Regions from separate parts of the Mesorhizobium sp. M1182 genome, predicted to be linked through region 2. Evidence: riboswitches for the same ligand, from Rfam matches in the RefSeq annotation. Region 2 holds a riboswitch; the other holds the start of a gene.
The links. Region 2 has a riboswitch for cobalamin ahead of metE (5-methyltetrahydropteroyltriglutamate--homocysteine S-methyltransferase). Riboswitches for the same ligand answer to the same signal wherever they lie in the genome.
Positions count from the first base shown of each region.

Region 1: it holds a riboswitch for cobalamin, as region 2 does, so the genes downstream of both, NKH33_RS10990 (DUF1636 family protein) here and metE (5-methyltetrahydropteroyltriglutamate--homocysteine S-methyltransferase) in region 2, are expected to answer to the same signal.

Region 1 covers NZ_JAMYMD010000007.1:34,660-41,649, reverse strand. Annotated here, with positions in the region: gene NKH33_RS11000 (cobaltochelatase subunit CobN) at 1-3,088, opposite strand, end outside; gene cobW (cobalamin biosynthesis protein CobW) at 3,107-4,147, opposite strand; gene NKH33_RS10990 (DUF1636 family protein) at 4,144-4,578, opposite strand; cobalamin riboswitch at 4,617-4,820, opposite strand; gene NKH33_RS10985 (winged helix-turn-helix domain-containing protein) at 4,850-6,049, opposite strand; gene NKH33_RS10980 (NADH-quinone oxidoreductase subunit A) at 6,385-6,750, shown strand; gene NKH33_RS10975 (NuoB/complex I 20 kDa subunit family protein) at 6,741-6,990, shown strand, end outside.
Region 2 covers NZ_JAMYMD010000024.1:52,761-59,750, forward strand. Annotated here, with positions in the region: gene NKH33_RS23645 (hypothetical protein) at 72-326, opposite strand; cobalamin riboswitch at 882-1,082, shown strand; gene metE (5-methyltetrahydropteroyltriglutamate--homocysteine S-methyltransferase) at 1,178-3,523, shown strand; gene NKH33_RS23655 (FMN-binding negative transcriptional regulator) at 3,622-3,840, opposite strand; gene NKH33_RS23660 (dihydrodipicolinate synthase family protein) at 3,874-4,776, opposite strand; gene NKH33_RS23665 (trans-sulfuration enzyme family protein) at 4,829-6,061, opposite strand; gene pdxR (MocR-like pyridoxine biosynthesis transcription factor PdxR) at 6,136-6,990, shown strand, end outside.

The sequences.
Region 1 (6,990 bases), on a different contig from region 2:
TGCCCTCGGAGCCGCCATAGGCGTGCGAGGTGGCGGCGAGATAGGTGCGGCCGATCTCTTCGCGCGCGGCCCAGTCGCCGCTCGACAACAAGTCCTCGACGCCCGCGCCGTAAGTGCCCGGCGAGGTGCCGAAAATGCGCGGGCTGATCTTGCCGTCGATGCGGGTCCTAGCGGCGAGCGGGTTTTCCGAATCATCCTCGTCGCGGGTCGCCACCGCGTTGGCCGCGGCGTCGATCAGCGCGATCTGGGTCGGGAACATGTCGCGGAACAGGCCCGATATGCGCCAGATGACATCGATGCGCGGACGGCCGAGTGTTGCCGGCGGCAGCACATCTATGCCGGTGATGCGGCCGGTGGCGGAATCCCATTGCGGCCGGCAGCCCATCAGCGCCAGGCCTTGCGCGATCTCCTCACCGCCGGTGCGCAGCGAGGCCGAGCCCCACAGGTCGATGACCAGCGAGCGCGGCCAGTCGCCATGCGATTGCATGTAGCTGCGGACCACTTCTTCCGCTGCCACCTTGCCCAGATCATAGGCGGTCGGCGTCGGCATGGTGCGCGGGTCGGCGGTAAACAAATTGCGGCCGGTGGGCAGCACATCGCTCCGGCCACGCGCCGGCGCACCGGCCGGACCGGCAGCGACGTGGCGGCCGTCGAGGGCGGCAAGCAGCGCGGTTTTTTCAGCTGCCGCGCTTTGCCGCCGCAACGGATCAGCCTCGCCTTCCGGCGAGCGGCCGTAAATGTGCAGGCCGTCCTTGATGGCGAAATCCTTGAGATCGCAGAGCCAGGCGTCGATGCGGCGCAGCGCTTCGTCGGGGACGTCGGTTTGGGCAACCCCGGCTTCCGAGGCGAGGCCGGTCTTTTCCGCCGTCTCGACGATCAGCTTCGCCAGGCGGTCGCGGCGGCGGCGGTCGAGCCCGTCGGCCTGGGCATATTCGTCAACCAGTCGTTCAAGCCGGTGCTGGTTTTCGTCCAGCCCGGCGCCGGTCAGCGGCGGCGGCAGATGGCCGAGCGTGACGGCGGCAATGCGCCGCTTGGCCTGCGCTGCCTCTCCCGGGTTGGAGACGATGAAGGGATAGATGACGGGCAGGGGACCGGTGACTATCTCGGGAAAGCAGTTTTTGCTGAGCGCCACGGTCTTGCCGGGCAGCCACTCCAGCGTGCCATGGGCGCCGACATGGACAATTGCATGGATGCCGAGCGACTTGCGCAGCCAGAGCCCAAAGGCGACCAGCGCATGGCGCGGCGGCAGCGTCGGGTCGTGATAGTCGGCGCGGCGGTCGGCTGAGCGCCCGCGGTCAGGGGCGAGTGCCACGGTGACGTTGCCGAAGGTGGCTGTGCGGAAGGCGAATTGTTTTTCGCTGACCAGCAGCGAAGGTTGGCGTTCTGTCGCGCCCCCCTCTGTCCTGCCGGACATCTCCCCCTCAAGGGGGGAGATTGCGCTGTTGTCTCTACTTTCGCCAATTACCGAGGGCCTTAAGGGAGAGCCGGTGGCGGAACTGCTAATCTCCCCCCTTGAGGGGGAGATGTCCGGCAGGACAGAGGGGGGTGCCTCGCACAAACCTGTCTCATCTTCTGGATTTCCCCATGCGGCTTCCACCGCAGCGATGGCCGACGGCGGCAATTCCGTCGAGAAGGTCAAATACTCCTTCAATGCCAGCCCTTGGCTGTCCTTTTCCAACGCATCCAGCAACTCGCGCGGCGTTTGTGGAATGCTTTCAACGGCGTAGCCCTGTTCGCTGAGGTCGCGCAGCATTGCCAGCACGCTGGACGGCACGTCGAGACCAACCGCGTAGCCGGTGCGACCGGGGGCGCTCGGATAGTCGGGGATCAGGATGGCGAGCTTGCGCTCCGCACGCGGCGTCCGCTGCAGGCGCACGAAGGCCTCGACACGGTTCGCCACTTGCGCCACGCGGTCGGGCTCAGGCCGGTTGGCGAAGGCGCGGAAGGCCAGCGCCGGGTCGGTTTCGCTTTCGCCCTTGAATGAAATGGCGCCGGCCAGGATGCGGCCGTCGAGCTCGGGCAGGACGACATGCATGGCAAGGTCGGCGGGCGCCAGGCCGCGCTGATTGGTTTGCCAGATGTCGCGGCGGGTGGTTGCGACGATGACCTGGAACACCGGCACGCCGGCGCGGTCGAACAGGGTTTCAACGCCGGGCTCGGCACCCGAGGCGAAAGCTGTGGCGGTGATGATGGCGGCAGGCTTCAGGGTTGCGAGCGCGGTTTCGACAAAGGCGAGCGACGCCGGGTCCTTGAGGCTGGAGACGAACATAGGCACGGGAACCATGCCGCGGTGGCGCAGGGCTTCGAAAAGCGCGTCGATGGGCGCGACATCGGCCGCGAGCAGCATCGAACGGTAGAAGAGAATTGGCACGACGTCCCCCTCCCCCTCGAGGGGAGGGTGGCCCGCACGGCCGGGTGGGGTCGTCACGGCAGTGGTCGACGTTTTGTGTAGGCGCGCTTCGGAGAGGATCCCGCCCCCGGCCTGCGGCCGGACCCTCCTCTCGAGGAGGAGGGGGACGCCGCGTTCTGCGACCCCCAGTCCCGGCTCGTAAAATCCCGCCTTTGGCACGCTGACAGGTTCGGCTACAGCCGCACCCGATCCAGCGAGACTTGCCAGCCTCTGCACCAGCGCCGTCATATTTGCCGGTCCGCCCTCGCGGAAATAGCCAAGCAGGCCGTCCAACTCCTCGCGCGGCAGCGTCGAGCCTTCGATCAGCCGCAAATCCTCGTCGTGGCTCTCGCCCGGCAGCAGCGCCAGCTTGATACCGCGATTTCGCGCGATAGCGGCGAGCTGGTCGCAGCCATAGCGCCACCAGTCATAGCCGCCGAGGATGCGGACCAGAATGACCTTGGCGTGGCGGGCGACGCTGTCGATCCACAGGTCGACGGACATCGGATGGCGCAGGTCGCGCAAGGCGGCGAGCCGCATCGACGGCAGGCGGTGCGCATCTGCCCTCCACGCCGCCGCCAGCCCGGCCAGGTCGCTGTCGGTGAAGGACAGCGCCACGACATCCGCAGGCGTTTGCCTGAGATCGACAGGCTCGGCGAGATCGTCGAGCGAGGCGGATGTGGTGGTGAGGATGTGCATCGCGGCTCGTACCTGGGGTCAGCCGGCGAGGATACGCTCGATGGCCGGGCGGTTCAGCCCTTTCAGGCCGATGACGACCAGGCGCGAGCGGCGGTCGTCTTCAGCGGTCCAGGCGCGGTCGTAATAGTGGTTGACGCGCGGACCGACGGCCTGCAGCAGGAGCCGCATCGGCTTGCCGCCGACTTCGACGAAACCCTTGACGCGCAACACGTTTTCTTCCTCCGCCGCCGTGGCGACCCGTTGTGCGAGCTCGTCCGGGTTGGACACAGACGCGATGTCGATGACGAACGAGTCAAAATCGTCATGTTCGTGGTCGAGCTCGTCGTCGTGGTGGGTCTTGCGGTTCTCGATGTCGTCCTCGACGGCGAGGCCGAGGCCGAGCAGCACCGACGGGTCGACCTTGCCTTGCGAAGTCGGTACGATCTTCACCGCCCGCGCAACGTGCTTGCCGATGACGGCATTGGCACGGGCCGAGCCGGCTGCGTCCATCAGGTCGCTCTTCGACAGGATGATCAGGTCGGCGCAGGCGAGCTGGTCTTCGAACACTTCCTCGACCGGATCGTCATGGTCGAGCGTCTCGTCCTGCGCGCGCTGGGCCTGCAGGGCGTCCATGTCGTTGGCTACGCGGCCATCAGCCAGCGCCGGTCCGTCGACCACGGCAATGACGCCGTCCACCGTCACGCGGCTTTTCACCGACGGCCACTGGAAGGCCTGGACCAGCGGCTTGGGCAAAGCGAGGCCGGATGTCTCGATCAGGATGTGGTCGACCCTCGGCGTCAGCGACAGGATCTGGTCCAGCGCCGGTACGAAATCATCGGCGACGGTGCAGCAGATGCAACCATTGGCCAGCTCGACGATGTTTTCCTCGGGGCAGGTGTCGATGGCGCAGCCCTTCAGAATCTCGCCGTCGATGCCGATGTCGCCGAACTCGTTGACGATGATGGCCAGGCGCTTGCCTTTGGCGTTTTCGAGCAAATGGCGGATCAACGTCGTCTTGCCGGCGCCGAGAAAGCCGGTGACCACGGTGCAGGAAACGCGTGAAAGGGAGGCAGCGGTCATGTCAGGTCCTTCAAAAGGTCGAGGGGAGGGATGCGGGCAACAAGGCCGCGCTTCAGGCAATCGGGACGGCCGCGCCAAGGAATGAGCCCATCCGTCGAGGTGGCAAACAGCTTTGCCCCGGTGACGAGATCGGCGCCGCTGGTCGTGGTCAGATCACCGAAGACGTAACTCCAGCAGCCGTCGCGCAGCATGGCCGCGCTGAGCCGGCGCTTGCAATTGCCGAGGCATTCGACGGTGCGGATTTTGATGTTTTCGCTGGAAGCGGCGCGGCGCGTGTCCTCTGCGAGCAGTTCGCCGGCGCGCGGATGAGCGTCCGAACCGGTCTCGTCACGGCATGACGAGCAGACGATGACGGTAACGCCGGCCGGGGAATCACCAAGGCCGGACAATAAATCCGCTGTCTCAGCCGGAAAACTGCTGTCGCGTTCCAAATCAGGCTCCTTGCCCGGAAAACCCGCCAGGCGATCGGATTCTTATGTCCTAGACGGCAGGTCTCCTGGCTCGCGGGTCATCGCCTGGGTGCCGCCTTCCCGGGAACATCCCAGTGGTTTTCGGCCTTGGCTCGTCGCTTACAGTTGCGGGGACAGCCGCGGATTTGAAATCGAGATTTCGCACCGCATTCCCTCTTGGCCCTTGCCGTTGCGGGCAGGGGACCGTCTGGAACGGATTTAGGCTTGTGGGGGCAGTCGTGTCAACGCACGTCTATGGCGCGGCGATATCCGCGAGCGGCCGGCCGAGGTCGCCGGCAGCGGTCACCTCGATGCGTTCCAGGCCGAGCCAGCCCTGCATCTGCTTCAATTCTTCGAAAAGCTCGGCTGCGGTTTGCAGCGAGGCGCCGGGCTCCGCATAGGCGGCATGAACGCGCAGTACGCCGGCCGGGCGGTCGGCCCTGAGGTCAACGCGCCCGACGATGCTGTCGCCGAGCAGGAATGGCAGCACATAATAGCCATACCGGCGCTTTTCGGCCGGCGTGTAGATCTCGATGCGGTAGTGGAAATCGAACAACCGCTCGGTGCGCGACCGCTCGAAGACGACAGGATCGAACGGCGCGAGCAAGGCGCGCGCCTCGATCTTGCGCGGCAAACGGGCGTCCTTGTGGAGATAGGCTGTTTTGTTCCAGCCTTCGACGCTCACCGGCAACAGGTCGCCGGCCTCGACCAACTCCTCGATGCGGCCCTTGATGTCGGCGGGCGAGAGGCGGAAATAGTCGCGCAGGTCTCCTGCCGTGGCGATGCCGTGGGCGCGGGCCGAGATGCGCAGCAATTCGCGGTGAGCGTCTTCGGTGGAGGGCGTTGGCAGACTCAGTATTGTTGGCGGCAGCACGCGCTCCGGCAGATCGTAGAACCGTTCGAAGCCGCGGCGATGCGCCGTGGTGATGCGGCCGGCCCAGAACAGCCATTCGAAGGCGTGCTTGGCATGGCTCCAGCCCCACCAGCCGCCCGAACCCTTCTGCCCTTCGAAAGCCGACGCCGCGATCGGGCCTCGTTCGGCGACCTCGCGATAGATGTCTTCGATATAGGCGGCGTGCTCGCGGCCCCATTTGGCCAATCCGCTGTACATTTCGTCGCCGCACTCGGCCCGCTGCATGCGCCAGCGCATCAACGGATAGGTCTCGACCGGCAAGAAGGAGGCTTCGTGCGCCCAATATTCGAAGACCATGCGCTTGCGCGTTACGGCGGCGTCGTCGAGCAGCGCCAGCTTGTAGGGGCCAAGCCGCGAATAGAGCGGCATATAGTGGGCGCGCACCACGGCGCTGACGGAATCGATCTGCAGCAGGCCGGTACGGGCAAGCACGCGGGCCAGATGCCGGCGGTCAGGCGTGCCGGTGGGTCGCGGGTCATTGAATCCCTGTGCCGCGAGCGCGATGCGGCGGGCCGTGGCAAGCGAGATTTTTTCCTTCATGAAGGCGGCATCCGGAGGATTTTAGACAGAGAAAATGACCTGCGATTCCGTGCCATGCTAGCAGGGTTTTGGCGGCATCCATGTCAGGAGAGAAAAGTGGAGTAAAAAGTGAAGGAAATCAAACAGGAGCGGATCGGACCAGTTTTCCCGGATATGCCGTCCAGCACCGCGATTTGAACAAGGTTTGACTTGCTTCGCCGAAAGCGCTGCGCTAACCCTCGCCGCGTTGCAGCATAGAGCCCCCTTAAAACGGTTCAGTGGTTAAACTGTCACGCTTCCGCAAGTGGGTCCGGTGCTGTAATCAGAGTGGATTGGCCGCCAACGGAAACTGCAGCATGAACGCACTTTTAGGTTCGTACCTGCCCATCGTCCTGTTCATCGGCGTGGCGCTGATCGTCGGGCTGGCGCTGCTCGCTGCACCGTTCCTGGTGGCCTACCGCAACCCCGATCCGGAAAAGCTTTCCGCCTATGAGTGCGGCTTCAACTCGTTCGACGACGCCCGCATGAAGTTCGATATCCGCTTCTACCTGGTGTCGATCCTGTTCATCATCTTCGATCTGGAGGTGGCCTTCCTGTTTCCTTGGGCGGTGTCGTTCAGCCAGATCGGCATGCTCGGTTTCTGGTCGATGATGGTGTTTTTGGCGGTGCTGACCATCGGCTTTGCCTATGAATGGAAAAAAGGAGCGCTGGAATGGGATTGAACGACAGTTCCGGTACGCTCGTCGCGCCGAAGCCCAAGGGCCTCATCGACCCCAACACCGGCAGGCCGGTCGGGTCCGACGATCCATTCTTCCTGGAGATCAACAACGAGCTCGCCGACAAGGGCTTTCTCGTCACCTCGACCGAGGCGCTGATCACCTGGGCGCGCAGCGGCTCGCTGATGTTCATGACGTTTGGCCTCGCCTGCTGCGCCGTCGAGATGATCCATACGTCGATGCCGC
Region 2 (6,990 bases):
GGCCGCCTGCACCCGGTTGTATTCCGGCTTGCGGTCCGCCTGGGCGGTCCGCCGCGATGGCTATCTCCATGTTAATCGGCGCCGAACTTTGACTGCCCGCTGCTTTTGATGAATTTGGCGAGGTCCCGCGCATAATCGCTCTTGGTCTTCTCCTTGAGGCCCTGTGTCGCGAACTTGTGGTCCAGCAGGGCAAACAGGTCCAAGTCCCCTTCCGCCTGTGGCGCTGGCTTGCCCTCACCGCCCTCGGCTTCCCAATTGGGGACCGCTTCTGCGCGCTGCACCGTGGCGATTGTCCGCCCAAGACGCATCACAAGATCGAACGCCAAACCGTGCGCGTGCACGACGATTTGCCGCTCAGGCCTCATTTGGACAGGACTTGAGCTGGCCCGGTGGTTTGAGCCGGGTTACCTTGAGCCGGTGGGCTGCGAACAAGCAGTTCGAGACATTGGCCTCGATCACTTCGCAACACGCCGCTGCGCCTGGCCTCGGTGTGCTCCCCCCGAAATCGTTGTGTCATATCACCGAGGGCATCACGGCCAACAGCTTCCACATGGGCAACAGCCTCGCCATTGAGCCGAATATGGTCGCGAGCAGATCACCAACGAAGCGGTCGAAACCTCGGAGCCGAAGTTCGACGCCGAGGTGGTTCGCATGATGCGCTAAGCAGCACCACGGCGCTTGCCGGTATGTTTGCTGCCGGCAGCCGACGAACTCCTATCCTCCTGGACAAGGGCGCCGTGCGTCATTGCTTTGATTTACCGGCCGCTCAAGGCTTCCACAGTTTTCGCTTTCGAGGCGACCTTTGGAACATGCCAACGGAAATTTCACATAACGACATAAACATTTCTTTATGCGGCGTTGACAAAGAAGCGAACTGCTGTAATTGTCTCCCGCGTCGTGGTTCTCCGTACGGCGCTGCCGCAGCGGAGCTAAGAGGGAAGCCGGTGCGATGCCGGCGCTGCCCCCGCAACTGTTAGCGGCGAGCCAACCCCACTCATGTCACTGAGGCGAATAGCCTTGGGAAGACGGGTAGAGGCTATGACCCCGCGAGCCAGGAGACCTGCCACGGCGAATTACGTCCACGGGCGGGGTGTCTCGGTGGCCGCTGCAGCCTGGCGTTCGTGCCGGCCTGCTAGCGCCTTCCTTGTCACCGACGCCCCAACCATCGGGGTCTGGCATGACTGTCTCTCAGCAAATTCCTGTAGCAACGCTCGGCGTGCCCCGCTTCGGTCGTCGGCGAGAACTGAAATTCGCGCTTGAAAGCTACTGGTCCGGAAAATCGTCCGCTGCCGACCTTCTCACGACGGCGAAGGCGCTCCGTGCCGCTAGCTGGGAGGAGCAACGCGATCGCGGCGTGTCGAAAATCCCGTCGAACGACTTCTCGCTTTACGACCATGTGCTCGACACCGCAGCCATGGTCGGCGCCCTTCCGTCCCGTTACGGCTGGAATGGCGGCGAGGTCCCACTCGACATCTACTTCGCTATGGCGCGCGGCAACCAAGGTCAGACGGAGGATTGTGGGCACGGTGGTCACCAGCATGCGGCTCATCGGCCTGGCGTAGCCGCGATGGAAATGACCAAGTGGTTTGACACCAACTATCACTACATTGTGCCGGAACTAGACGATGATCAGACGTTCGCTCTTTCGTCGACGAAGCCGGTTGATTACTTCCTCGAGGCTAAAGCCCTCGGCATTCACACACGCCCAGTCATCCTTGGACCGGTCACCTTCCTCAAGCTGGCTAAATCGCCTGCCGAAGGCTTCGATCCCATCGCGCTCCTACCACGGCTTCTGCCCGTCTACGAGCAACTCCTGCGGAGCTTGAAGCTGTCGGGCGCCGATTGGGTGCAGATCGATGAGCCAGCGCTTGTCCTCGATCTGAACCCGAACGAACGAGCTGCGTTCGAATTCGCCTATGGCCAGCTGTCGAAAGCCGCGCCCGAGCTGAAGATCATGCTGGCTACCTATTTCGGGCCGCTGGGAGACAATCTCGAAACCGCGGTTTCTCTGCCCCTGGCCGGGCTGCATATTGATCTCGTGCGCGCTCCCGAGCAGCTGGAAACGGTGGGTCGGCTCGCACCGAAGGATCTGGTGCTCTCGCTTGGCTTGATCGATGGCCGCAACGTCTGGCGTGCGAACCTGCCCGCCATTCTCGACCGCATCAAACCGATCGTCGCCGGCTGGCCCTTGGACCGCGTCGAGATCGCGCCTTCTTGCTCGATGCTGCATGTGCCGATCGACCTCCGCATGGAGACGGAACTCGACGCGGACATCAGGTCGTGGCTCGCCTTCGCGGCCCAGAAGACCGACGAGTTGGTGTTGCTTGCCCGGGCCCTGTCCCAAGGCAGGGATGCGGTGGCAGGCGCGTTGAAAGCGTCTGCCGAGGCTGCCGCCACTCGCGTGACATCCACGAAGATCCATGACCCGCTGGTTGAGGGGCGGATCGCCAGCATTGACGACAGCATGAAGCGACGAGAGAGCGCTTTTGCCGAGCGCTCCAGAGTCCAGGCCGGCACGCTCGGGCTGCCGCCGTTCCCGACGACGACCATCGGGTCCTTCCCGCAGACGCCGCAGGTACGCAGGGCGCGGGCCGCTCATGCGAAGGGCCAGCTGAGCTATGTCGACTACGAGACCTTCCTGAAGAAGGAGATCGAGGCTGCAATTCGCTGGCAGGAAGAGATCGGGCTGGACGTGCTGGTGCACGGTGAGTTCGAACGAAACGACATGGTACAGCATTTCGGCGAGCAGCTGTCCGGCTTCGCCTTCACCCAGCATGCCTGGGTGCAGAGCTATGGGTCGCGTTACGTGCGCCCCCCCATCATCTTCGGCGACGTATCGAGGCCCAATCCGATGACGCTGCGCTGGTGGCAGTTCGCCCAGTCGCTTACGGAAAACCCTGTGAAGGGAATGCTCACAGGCCCAGTGACCATTCTCAACTGGTCATTTGTTCGCGACGACGTACCCCGCTCCGAAGCATGCCGCCAGATCGCGCTCGCCATCCGCGACGAAGTGACGGATCTCGAATGGTCCGGCGCAAGGATGATCCAGATCGATGAGGCCGCGTTTCGCGAAGGATTGCCACTGCGCCAGTCTGATTGGAACGACTATCTCGACTGGGCTGTCGAATGCTTCCGGATCGCTTCAACGGGTGTAAAGGACGCGACTCAAATCCATACCCACATGTGCTATTCGGAGTTCAACGAGATCATCGACGCGATCGCTGAAATGGATGCGGATGTCATTTCGATTGAGACGTCGCGCTCGAAAATGGAACTGCTGGACGCCTTCACGAGCTCCAAATATCCGAATGAAATCGGGCCCGGAGTCTACGACATTCACTCACCACGGGTCCCGGAAGTCGGCGAGATTTCGGATCTCGTCATGCTTGCCCGCGAGCGACTGTCCGATGCCCAACTGTGGGTAAACCCGGACTGTGGCCTCAAAACCCGCAAGTGGGAGGAGGTCCGCCCTGCCCTCATGAACATGGTTGCTGCAGCACGCGCGCTCCGGGAGAAAGTGTAGGCCGGAAGGTTTCCTGGTTGCTCACCATGTGGTGAGTTACCGGCTGCCGCATGTCGGCTGTGAATGTGCCAAAACGCGATCACATCCTTTGAAATAAGTCACTCGAGTGAGAATGTGCACTTTCCTTCGGCACGTGTATTAATCGCGCAGGAGTAAAGGGTACCGTTTTCTCCCTGTGACGTGTCGAGTTCGAAGGGGATGTGATTGGCGTCGAGACCGCTCCGGCCATGGGTTATCAGCATGCCAAGTGCACTGTTCTCGATCAGTTCGTAGAGGACTTCTCGGCTCGGTTCATCGAAATGCGCGGGTACATACATGATAGTCCTTTCACTGGCCGCCGGGTTCGCTATTCACCGGTTGACATCCGATGGCAAGCGTTCCAACGCGGCGGCGATCTGGCGCTTCGCTGCTGAGGGCAGAGGCAGGATGGGACGCGGGGGGTCGGCACGGCAAATCTCGAGCAATTCGGCAAGTGCATAGACGACGCGAAGGCTCGAGAACTCCTTGAAGAGGCTCCAGAGCGGCGCAAGCGTGGCATCGATCCGTCGCGCTTCGGCCGCATCGCCCTGTTGCGCCGCCGTGACGATCTTCACGCAGACCTCGGGCAGGATGCCGGCGAGGACGCTGTACCATGTGTCGGCGCCGGCGATCATGGCCTCTGCGGCGTTCCAGTCGCCGCTGTAGCCGATCGAGAACCCTTCCGGCACAGTGCGCCTCTGGTCGGCCAGATGGCTCTTGATCGCATCGCCCTTGTCTGTCGGATTCTTGATAGCGACGATCCCCCGCACGTTTGCCAGGCGGCTGACGAGTGCTGGGGTGAAACGGAAATGCGTCGTTCCTGGATTGTCGTAGATGACGATCGGAAGGCCACTTTCGCGCGCCACCGTGGAGAAATGTTCGAACACCTCGTCATCAGTGAGCGGGGTGTAAGAGGCGGCGGCAAGCAACCCCGCGGCAGCCCCAAGGGCCTTAGCGTCCTGCGCGAGCCTCACTGCTTCGTCGGTGCGCAGCGCGCCCACACCCACCACGACCGGCATTTGTCCCCCGGTTTCGTCCAAGGTCTCGGCGAGCGCCCGTCGCCGTTCCTCGCGCGTCAGATACATGTAGGTGCCGGTGCTGCCGAGAAGACCGATGGAGTCGACCTGAGCGGCGCCAAGCCGAGTAATCAGCCTGCGCAGAGCAACGGTATCGACGCGGCCGTCACGATCGGCGGGCGTGATGGGAAACGCGGAAAGACCGCTCAGGAATGCCATGGCAAGGCTCCAGGTTTGTGCGTGAGCGCAGGACTGGCCGGACGACAGGTCATCACAAGGCGTCCAGAGCCCGCCGCAGGTCGGCGATTAGGTCATCGACGTCTTCAAGACCCACCGAGAGACGCATGAGGTCCTCGCCGACTCCATCGGCCAGATGCGCATCCTTGCGGATCGGCTGACGAGCACGGGTCAGGCTTGCCGGATGATAGATGAGGCTGTCGGCATCGCCGAGGCTGACAGCCCGGGTGATCAGGTTGAGCCGGTCCATCATCCGCCGCGCGCCCTCGAACCCAGCGTGGAGGCCAAAGGCCAACATGCCCGACCCTTGGGACATCTGCTTTTGCGCCGTCACCTGATCAGGGTGCGAGTCGAGGAAGGGATAACTCACCCATGCCACCGCCGGGTGCGCCTCGAGCGCCTGAGCCACCGCAAGGGCAGTGGCGCTGTGCCGTTCCATGCGCAGCGTGAGCGTCTTCAGACCGCGCAGGATCAGGAAGGCTGACATGGGCGAGAGCGCTGCGCCGGTGATGTAGCGCAGGCCCGTTTCGTGCAGCGTGCGGAGCGTTTGCGCGTCGCCGAGAATCGCCCCGCCAAGGGCATCGCCGTGCCCATTGATGTATTTGGTCAGCGAGTGGAGCACGAGGTCTGCCCCATGTTCGAGCGGCCGCTGGAGCGCGGGGGAGGCGAAGGTGCTGTCGACTGCAATCTTTACACCGCGCGCGTGGGCGCGCTCGGCAATGGCAGCGATGTCGAGGATGCGGCTCAGCGGATTCACCGGCGTCTCGAAGAAAACAAGCCGGGTCCGCTCGGTGATCGCGGCATCGAGATTGTGAGGATCGGACAGGTCGACGGCGACGACCTTGATGCCGAAGCGGGGGACCGCCTGTTCGACCATGGCAAGCGTGTTCGCATAAAGCGTCCTGTGGACGATGAGTTCATCGCCTTGGGACAGGAGCGACAGGATCAGCGTCCCGAAAGCCGCCATCCCCGAGGCAACGACCACACCTGCCTCGGCTCCTTCCAGATTGGCGAGCCGTTGCTCGAGGATCTCCGTCGTCGGATTGTATTCGCGCGCATAGAGCCTTCCGCCAAGCGCGGCGGCGGCCTCGTTCGTTGCCACGCTTTCGAATCCATAGGTCGAGGTCAAGAAGACTGGCGGCTGAACGGCATTGGAAAAGCCGGCGGGATCGTAGCCATGATGGATCGCCCGAGTGGCGAATCCGGGACCGGTGTCGTTGAGCGACCGCGTGAGAGCATCGGTTTCCGATTGATAGGAGCGGGTCATTCGGCCTCTAAGATCTTGCTTGGGTTTCCGAAAGATTGACGGCAAACTGGCCAATGTGAAATATCCAGTTGGCGATGAATGAAATGGTCCAGTCTTCAAGTGCCGGTTCTGCAGGTCGCACGCACGCGATGGGTGCACGCCAGATCTACGAGGCTCTTCGCGAGCAAATCCTCGGCGGCGTCTATGAAACCGGTAGTCAGCTGCCGTCCTCCCGAGGCCTCGCAAATAACCTTGGGGTTTCGCGAACGACGGTGACGGTCGCCTATGAGCAACTGACCGCGGAAGGTTTCATCGAAGTCCGTCAAGGCGCACGACCTCGCGTTGCATCCTCGCTGATCGGTCCTGAGACGAGCCGCACTGTCGCGAAACGAGTCGGCCCGGTTCATCTGTCCGCCTATGGCGAACGACTGCGCGTCACGCCGCCCTGGCCGGATTATCTGCCGACTGGACTGAAGGTCGATTTCCGCTATGGCGACCTGGCGCCGTCAGACTTCCCCGCATTGGTCTGGAAACGTGCGATGAACGAGGCGATGGGGCAGCGCCCGTTGCGTCTTGCCTATGACGATCCTCGCGGCTCGCGCCGGCTGCGCCAAGCGTTGCAGGGCTATCTCTGGCGCGCCCGAACCCTGAGCTGCGACCTCGAGCAGATCATCATCGTCAACGGTTCGCAGCAGGGCCTCGATCTGTGCGCGCGCCTGCTTCTCGATCCCGCCGACAGCTTCGTCATAGAGGATCCGTGCTACAGGATGGCGCGTCAGGTCTTTGCCAGCACAGGCGCCTCGCCCGTCCCCGTCACCGTCGACGAGGACGGGATGAAGACGGAGTTGCTGGCGGGGATTGGTGCACGACTGGCCTATGTCACGCCATCGCATCAGTTTCCGTTGGGCGGCGTCATGCCGATCACGCGCCGCCACCAGCTTCTGGAATGG